Regions from separate parts of the Acetobacter pasteurianus genome, predicted to be linked through region 1. Evidence: predicted binding sites of a transcription regulator. Region 1 holds the regulator's gene; the other holds the start of a gene.
The links. Region 1 encodes LexA, which represses DNA repair genes until DNA is damaged. Its sites were predicted from a motif close to TGTTCTANNTANGTTC; they were not measured.

Region 2: the regulator LexA is predicted to act here: its motif matches at 3,325-3,340, upstream of FCN51_RS00775 (LexA family protein).

The regions. Positions count from the first base shown of each region.
Region 1 covers NZ_CP039846.2:133,974-138,488, forward strand. Annotated here, with positions in the region: gene FCN51_RS13865 (molybdopterin molybdotransferase MoeA) at 1-385, shown strand, start outside; gene lexA (transcriptional repressor LexA) at 472-1,122, shown strand; gene bioD (dethiobiotin synthase) at 1,171-2,568, opposite strand; gene FCN51_RS13880 (alpha/beta fold hydrolase) at 2,565-3,257, opposite strand; gene FCN51_RS13885 (aminotransferase class I/II-fold pyridoxal phosphate-dependent enzyme) at 3,257-4,438, opposite strand; gene FCN51_RS13890 (adenosylmethionine--8-amino-7-oxononanoate transaminase) at 4,481-4,515, shown strand, end outside.
Region 2 covers NZ_CP039845.2:179,743-184,257, forward strand. Annotated here, with positions in the region: gene FCN51_RS00755 (hypothetical protein) at 1-691, opposite strand, end outside; gene FCN51_RS00760 (hypothetical protein) at 890-1,087, opposite strand; gene FCN51_RS00765 (hypothetical protein) at 1,106-1,381, opposite strand; gene FCN51_RS00770 (Y-family DNA polymerase) at 1,654-2,907, opposite strand; gene FCN51_RS00775 (LexA family protein) at 2,914-3,297, opposite strand; gene FCN51_RS00780 (hypothetical protein) at 3,588-4,415, opposite strand.

The sequences.
Region 1 (4,515 bases):
CCCCGGCAAACCGCTGATGTCTGGCCGGCTGGGCAACACACCCATTATTGGCCTACCCGGTAACCCGGTGGCCGCTATGGTGTGCTCCATTGTGTTTGTAACACCTGCCCTGCATACCCTAATGGGGCTACCCGTTGGCGATGAACTGCAAACAGAGGCCGCCATTCTGGGTTGTGATGTGAAAGAAAACGATGCCCGGCAGGATTTTTTACGCGCAACACTTGCGCCCTCTCCGCAAGGCGCTGTACCTGTGGCCACGCCATTTTCCCGGCAGGATTCAGCACAGCTGAACATTCTCAGGCAAAGCCAGGTTCTGGTGCTTCGTGCCCCCTTTGCCCCGGCGCAAAAAGCAGGCACACCCTGCCAGATTATCCGACTGCCCTGATCGCTCCCTTGACATAAAAAGAGAACTTATATAGAACAATCGCAAGATTTTCTTTTCATTACGACAGCCGCTTTTTGAGGTGCGATATGCTGACGCGCAAACAGCACAAACTTCTACTATTCATTGATTCGCACCTTAAACAGACAGGTTTCTCACCTTCCTTTGATGAAATGCGTGAGGCCATGGGCCTGCGTTCCAAATCTGGCATTCACCGGCTTATTTCCGGGCTGGAAGAACGCGGGTTCTTGCGCCGTCACCATCATCGGGCACGGGCGCTGGAAGTTATTCAACTGCCAGAAATGCAGGAACTTCCCCCCAACGTGGTGCGTGCCAGCTTTACACGCCCCAAAGCGGAAACTGTAAGAATCCCGCTTTATGGGCGCATTGCTGCTGGCCTGCCCATAGAAGCCGTGCCTGATACCTCCCACGTCCTCACAGTTCCTGCTGAAATGCTGGGCAGTGGTGATTACTACGCGCTGGAAGTAGCTGGGGATTCCATGGTGGATGCCGGTATTCTGGACGGTGACAGCGTGATTATTCGCCGCACGGATCAAGCCGAAAACGGGCAGATTGTGGTGGCGCTGATTGATGAGCATGAAGTTACGCTCAAGCGCCTGCGCCGCAAGGGCAATATGATTGCGCTGGAACCGGCCAATTCCAGCTATGAAACCCGTATTGTTCCGGCTGAAAAACTGCGTATTCAGGGCTGCCTAGCCGGGTTGATCCGCCAATATTAAGTAAACGGCCTGCGGAGTAAAAAACTTACCCCGCAGGTATCTGTTTTTCTATTCTGGACACATATCGTCCCGCTGCGGAAAAAGCTTTGCCAGTTCAGACACCACATCTGGCGTGATTTCCGCACAAAATGGCACTTCTGCCAGAATGCGCACCTTGCCTTTTTGCGCGATTGTCTCACGGTTTTCCGCATTCAGTGGGCCACTTAGCACCACGCCAGCCACAGCAATTTGCCGTGCACGCAAAGCTTCCAAGCTCAACAAGGTATGGTTAAGCGTGCCCAAGCTGCTGCGTGCTACCAGCACTACTGGCAGCCCCCAGCGTTGGGCCAGATCAATCATCATCAGGTCTGGCGTTGCAGGCACCATCAGACCGCCTGCGCCTTCTACAACCAGCGGCTTATCTGCTTCACCCTGTGGTAACACCAGTTGGGCTGGATCAATCTGCACACCTTCTGCACGCGCTGCGGCATCAGGAGAAAGAGGCGCAAGAAAAGCCCCCGCGGGTTTGAAGCAAAGCGGATCTCCCGCAAGGAGCTTAACCGTAGGGGTATCTCCTTCCTCATCCGCCAGACCACTTTGCAGGGGCTTCCAGTAAGCCCCCTGCCAGCGCCGCACCAAACAGGCAGAAACCAGCGTTTTGCCAATACCGGTATCGGTGCCCGTTACAAACACCCCTTTCCGCGGCGGCTTGCGGAAACAGGCATAGCCCACACGCCAGGTAATGGCGCATCCTGCCTGCTGAAACCGCAATGCAACGTGCCGTAATTGAACGGCTGATAACGGCACAGATCCTTCACGCGGGGTAGATGCGCCTGTGGCTTTCAGGTGCCTTACAAAATCCAGCCCATCTGCAAAAGCCTGCACAATATCCTGCTCTGCCCAACCACCAGAAAACGCAGACGGGCGCCAATTCTGTGCATTGGCTAACTGTGGATAAACCGGAGTTGCTGCTCGCTGCCCTTCTTGCGCACAGGCCTGCTGCCATTCAGCAAATGTGCCGTCCAACAATGTAGAAACCGCAAGCACACCACCCGGAGCCAGAATCTCTGCAAGAGTGTGCAAAGCCTTTGCGGGTTCTGGCAGCCATTGCATAATCAGATTGCCACAAATTAGATCAAACGGGCCGTTCACATCTGGCGTGGCCGCATTCATCTGATGGTAGGAAACACTTTCTCCTAACCGGCTTTTGGCCCGCACCAGCATATTGGGCGCAAAATCCGTTGCCAGAATGTCTGCATCTGGCCAGCAAGCGCGCAGATGTTCTGTTAGCAACCCTGTACCGCAGCCAATTTCCAAAATACGCAGGGGCTTTTTGCCTGCCATGCAGGTGTGTATGCGCTGGAACAGTTCACGCGCTGCCACACGCTGCACCGTGGCAGCTTGATCATACTTTTCGGCAGCATCAAAACTTTGGCAAATACGCGCAGCGCGGGTGGAGTTTCTCATAGTTGTTGTTCCATCCTGTTGCGCAACGTCTTCAAAAACCGGGCACATTCAACCGGATGCGTTTGAGGTAACAGATGCGCTCCGTTTTCCACCCATTTGATATGTGCCGGAGCAGGAAAAGAGGCGTCGGTCATACTGGGTGAGGCAATTTCATCCTGCCGCCCTGCCAATACTTCCAATAGGCCAGTTGGCAAATCAGCCCGCACATCTTCTGTGCGCAGAATATCCAGCCCACGTGTGAGTTCTTCTGGCTGGCAACATGCAGCAGAAACAGGCGATGCGCCACAGCGCTGGCGAAAATCATTTACCACCGCAACGGGTTCTCGTCCCAAGCCGCGTATCATGCGTTGCACAATGCGCGGCGCCACACCTTCAGGAAAGCCTTCTCGGCTGGCAAAGCAGGCAAATGTGTTAATCCCTGCAAACTGGCTCCCTGCTGGCAAAATGCCCTGCCTGCGTTGCATCATCAGCCACATGAACCCGAGGGAATGGCCAATCCCCAGTATGGGTTGCTGCTTTTGGCGCACCTCATCCAGTGTGAGTGTTTTTAATACACCACTGACCTCTGGCTTTAAAAAACCGAGGTCCAACGTTACTGCATCTGCCCAGTTCAGTTGCGCAAGCACGGGTTGCCAGAACTCCGGCCCAAACGCCCAGCCGTGTACAAGCACGGGTAAAAGCCGCGCCATTACGCCAACCCTTTTCTGGCGCGTATGAACGTATCAACCAGCGCTTCCATTTGCGCCCATGTATGGTTGGCATGAAAAACCACCCGCAAACGGCAGCCGCCCGGTGGCACCGTGGGGGGGCGAATAGCCACGGCCAGAAAACCAGCCTCTTGCATTTTCTGGGCCAGAGTGCGCGCCTGTGCCTCCTGCCCTACCAGAATAGGCACAATCTGGGTGCTGGATGGCCCGGTATCCTGCCCCGCATCGTGCATTTTTTGGCGAAAGCTGGTGGCAAGTGCAGCAACATGAGCACGCTGGGCATCCATTTGCGGCAGCAGATCAAGCGCGGCATCAACAGCCCCCAGCACCAAAGGAGAAGGCGCTGTGGAATAGATAAAGCCAGAAGCCGCGTTATCCAGCCATCTGCATAGCCCCTCGGAGGCAGCAATAAATGCCCCCATACTGCCTAGGGCCTTGCTGAATGTGCCAATCACCACATCGGCCAGCCCGTTTGCCAAACCGGCACCTTCTGGCCCCAATATGCCGGTTGCGTGGGCTTCATCCACACACAGCAGAGCATCATGTTTTTGGGCGACCTCATGCAGTGCCGCAATATCCGCCACATCGCCATCCATGCTGAACACGCTTTCTGTCAGCACAATACGCAGGCCTGCGCCTTCAGTTTTTTGAAGCAGGCTTTCAAGATGCGCCACATCATTATGGCGGAACCGAATCGGGCGTATACCAGCCGCTGCACAACCATGATACAGGCTGGCATGGATAAGCTTATCCGCCAGAATAACGGCGGGTGCCCCACATACCTGCGCAGAAAGCCGTGCCAAAGCCGGTACCAAGGAAGCATTGGCCTGCCAGCCGGAAGAAAACAAACGTGCCGCCTGCATGTGCTTTAGCCGCGCCACACGCTTTTCCAGCACACAGGCTTGGGAAGATGTGCCCGTAACCAACCGGGAGGCACCGCTGCCGCTACCTTCCGCCTGCGCCCAAGAACACGCGCGCTCACGCAACAAGGGATGCATGCGCAGGCCTAGATAATCGTTAGACGAAAAATCTGTGACCACAACGCCATCTGAACGTGTAAGCAGCGCACCCCCGGCATATTGCCACTGCTGACAGGTGCGCAAACGCCCCTGAGCAGACATATCCGCCAGCGCCTTCTGGAAAAGATTATCAAACCGCGTCATGTAACATGTGGTGCCGCAGCCTGAAGGGCGGGTCAATCATCTATGGGGAAACATTCCATGACAGAAGCTTCCGGCTC
Region 2 (4,515 bases), on a different replicon from region 1:
TGTCCATGGCATCTTTCACACCTTCTCCAGATCTGGTCACAGCGACAATACGCCATGATGAAATGAGACTCAAAAATGCTTTCTCATTAAGCGAGAAAGGAACAATCCTCGCCCTTATCCGATAGGGCACTGTTGGGATTAACGCGAGTTGACGCCAATAACTGAACCTATGTGATCCGTCTGAATTATGGGCCGTACGATGTCCGTCCCACTCTCTTTCTGTAATCGTAAAAATCCGCTCTGTTTTGGTGGTATGAAAAAAGCTGTTGTAAACTTCGCGCCTTAGCTTCCTGATTCCCTTGTAGTCCAGACATCCTATTTCAGGGTCGTATAATGCATTGTGGTTCACTGTCTGGGGCAATGCATCCAGATCGTTCGTAAAGGGATCACGGGATCCGCTAACAGATCCTATGGATCTGATATCGATAACAGCCATATAAGGAGGTAATTTTTTAAACAATATGCGTAATAAAGGTAGTGCTGGATGCTCTATCAATGGTCGTTCATCAGAAGAAACTATATTCTGAATGCGCTCAAACTCGTTTTGTAGGCACAATTCAGATGGAGAGTATCTCTGGGATAGCGTGAAGGGATCTATTAAAAGCTTTTCAAAAAAGCTGTTGATGCATAACTCTGCATCCTTTTGAAGTTTTCTCTTTGGAGTTAATAATAATTTCAATGTAGATTTCATGATTAAAATTCTTCTAATAATAAAAGCAATACATTCATCTTGCGGTTAATATGCCTGTATGAAAACAATATTACTTCTAATCATCATCTCTTACCCGTGCATTCATATTATGCATATATATAATACAGACATTTCGAGATGTCACCCCCGTTATGCTGGGCGCCTAAGGTTAGGTAATCATCAATTTAAGGCAGGTCCTTAGGCCTGAGTAGATATAAGATCAAAGATATTTTGGTTTGGCACTTTAGCTACACACAATTCCCCTTTGGCTTCGCGTGCTGCTATGGCCAGAATTTCATTCCACCCTTGTGCAGATATTTTAAGAATTACAGCCTCACCATTCAGCTCAATCAAAACTGCACTTTTGGTGATTTTGTGCTCACGATGTTGTTTCATGCTGATGCTATCCAGATCTTACCATTTTTTCTTGAAAAATGGCGAGAGTTCACCCTCTGCTGCAGACTCCATGCGTAATTTTTGTTGAAATGTCTTGGTTGTAACTAGAAAGTCGTCAAAATCTTTTTTGGGGAGGCGAACATGCGCCTTTAGGTCATTCCTCACTAGGTCTGTTAGGTATTTTCTAGCAGGATAGGTTCTTCTTGGTATTTCTGGAGACTCTGCTGTTGCAGGAACTCCAAGAGTTTTCACAATAGAGCCTTCAGGAATGATAAATTGAAAGCGTGTTTCCATAATTAAATCTAAAACCTTGTAAATTGATACTATGTGACTGTGACCGGCTACTATCCCAGAGCCTATGATGTGAATTGAAGCATCAATGCATAATCATCAGCCCGCAGTAGAATGAACTTCTGCTGGAAACGCAAGGGTTGCAAGACAGACTGAAGCCGGTCTCAGTGGATGGGTATGTTATCACAAGGCCCAAGGCCGACTGACAACCCACAATCGAAATATTTATCCCTTGCACCATCAACCCCATTTGCAGGAAAACCTTCTATTCCCAATTAGAAGGTGGTGGCAACCATGATTTCGTTAATATCGGTAGTGTAGCGAGGCGATAGCATATTCTGCCTAGGCGCCCATTTCTTCTGTATGCCTGCGCCCAGAAGGTTAAGGGTACCTTGTCCAAACTTGCGATTTATAACGTCCATCACATCTGATGCACGCGACTTTTGTTCATCTTCCTGCACAAATAGGCTATGTTGCCTGTTGGATGGAGCAAGATCATTAAGCCCCACTCCGGCTTTCATATAGCGAAATCCATCTTTCCAAATAGCATCCAACAGCCGTGTAGCATGCTTAACAAGAGAGAATGTGCTGTTGGTCGGCGGGAAGGAGAGGGACACCTGAGGGGCATACCACTCATCTTGACGCCTATGTGAGCTGGTCTGGATGAAAACAGTCAAGTGTCCGCATTCAAGATCTTCTGCGCGAAGCTTTTCTGCGGCACGAGATGTGAATGTGCAGATCGCCTCACGCATGCTCGTGTAGTCCGTAACCATGCAACCGAAGGATCTGGAGCACACCATACCCTTTCTCTGCCCTGGAGCTTCTGACAGAGGGAGGCAATTTTCTCCTCGCAATTCGGCCTGAAGCCTTACGCCCGTGACAGACATAATCTTTCTGATAAATGCCTCATCTGCATCAACGAAATTCTGGATCGTGCGTATCCCTGAATCATGCAACCTTGGCGCGAGGCGGCGCCCTATTCCCCAGACTTCACTAACTGACAGATTGCGGTAATACCTCTCTCGCACATTGGAGGCGCTGAGATCGCATAACCCTTCCAGTTCAGGCCTGTCCTTAGCGATATAATTAGCTAATTTTGCGATTGATTTAGTCGGCCCCCATCCTACACATGTAGGGATTTTAGTGATCTGGTCGACTGCTGTTCGTATCTGCTCGCACACTACGGACAGATCTTCATGAAATCCGCTCAGATCCAGGAACATCTCGTCAATTGAATATGCTTCAACGCGAGGAACATAATCCAAAAGCACTTCATAAACCCGTCGGGACATATCTGCATAAAGTGGGTAATTGCTGGAGAACCAGGCCACATGCTCCAATTTGCGAATATTCCTGATCAAATGCCAGGCATCGCCCATCTTAATACCCAGATCCTTGGCTTCTTTCGTGCGTGCTATGGCGCACCCATCGTTATTGCTGAGAACAACAACCGGCCGGTGCTTCAATCGCGGGTCAAACGCCTTCTGGCAGGAGCAATAAAAGGAGTTGCAATCAATCAGACCGAACATTTGGGGTTAGACCTCCGTTCTTACGAGGGCAGTAACGGTTCCCCAAATTTCAACATCCTTCGCGGGATCAACGTATAGAGGTTGAGAACTGCCGTCTCCAGATATGAGAAGCCAGCGACCATGATCATTCCGTAGTTCTGCGAGAATGATCTGCCCACTGACGCTTGCGATGACTAACCGTCCAGATGCAGGCGCTCCCGCGGTATCCGCAATCAGTACGTCTCCATTCATGACACCGCGGGAGGAGAATGACGTGCCACTTACTCGAACCGGGTATCGATTGGGCTTTGATAAGGACAGGACTTCCGAAAGGTCAATTGGCCCTTCAATGGCGTCTGAAGCTGGGCTTGCGAACCCTGTTGTCCTGTCGCCTGCATAGCCCGTAGTCATATCCTTAGCCTCCTCACTCACTCACGAGAACATATAAAGAACACGCGAGCTGTATGAGTCAAGAAAGACCTGATAGTTATGGGAGATATAGACGATAATGACTGTTGGTTCTTCATAACCTAAAATCTGGAGATAGGCCTCCGTTCATGTTTTGTCCGTTCATGTTTTGCGTGCCATTCTGTTACTGTGTGTAGATGTAGATCACAGGATGAGCACTCTAATAATCCATCCCGCAAATCCGCTTCATGGCGGCGGAGGGCGGCCGCGGCAGAAGGGGGCAGAAAGGGCGGTCAATAGGCAGGTGCACGATCAGACATGGAAAGGGAAGAGGCAGGCGTTACGATCTTTTCGGGCTCTATCCAATTGGGAAACTCTCTGCATACTCGATAATCGGTTTTGCTGCCCGAGATCTGTTCCAAGATAAGTGATGCCTGCTTTTTGCCGCAAATTTTTAAGTTTGGTTTCGTACCGTTCATAAAGGCGACAACGGGTGTCCAATCATAATCTACTGGATCCCTTTGAATGCCCTGTAATACCTTCTTGCAGCCCAAGCGAGCTGCGTCAGACCAGTTTGATTCCGAATATCGCTTAGTGAAGTCGTTTTCCATCCCATCAGAGGAATCATAACCCACTACGGCAGTGTAACCGCATAGTTTCAGCAATTCGCCTGCCACTGCTTCTCGTTTGCTGGCCGGCATCTCGGCGGGTAAAAAATCATCATGGAGTACGCGCAGCCATGTATTTTGATCTGCTGGTTGCATTGATCCGTAATAAAAGTTCTCAGAGCAAAGATCGAGATAGTCTCCTTCCTTAATAATCTGATTGTTAAGCAAGTATTTCTCAATCAGCAAATACTGATCGTCAGATATTGGGCAGTTATGTGCTGTAGAATCAGGATCCCACCTTCCATCAAGGATTATTTGTTTATCATAACCAGAGCGCATCGATGTCTGATCGGCATTAAATCGGTAGACAACGCCATCAGGCCCCGCATAGAGAGCAGCCACTCCAGGATCAGTGGTGGTAAAGAAAGCTTGCAGACGCGAGCTTTCTTTTGCAGTGACGGTAAACTCATCCTGAAAGAGATTTCGATCTGGGGAGCCATGGTAAAGAAACATTGGCATTCTCTCTTTTTGGGACTTGAACTAGCACCGATAAGTGTCAGTTGAACCGTGTAATATATAGGTTACATATCGCAGGTTTGGTTTATAGGTTAAC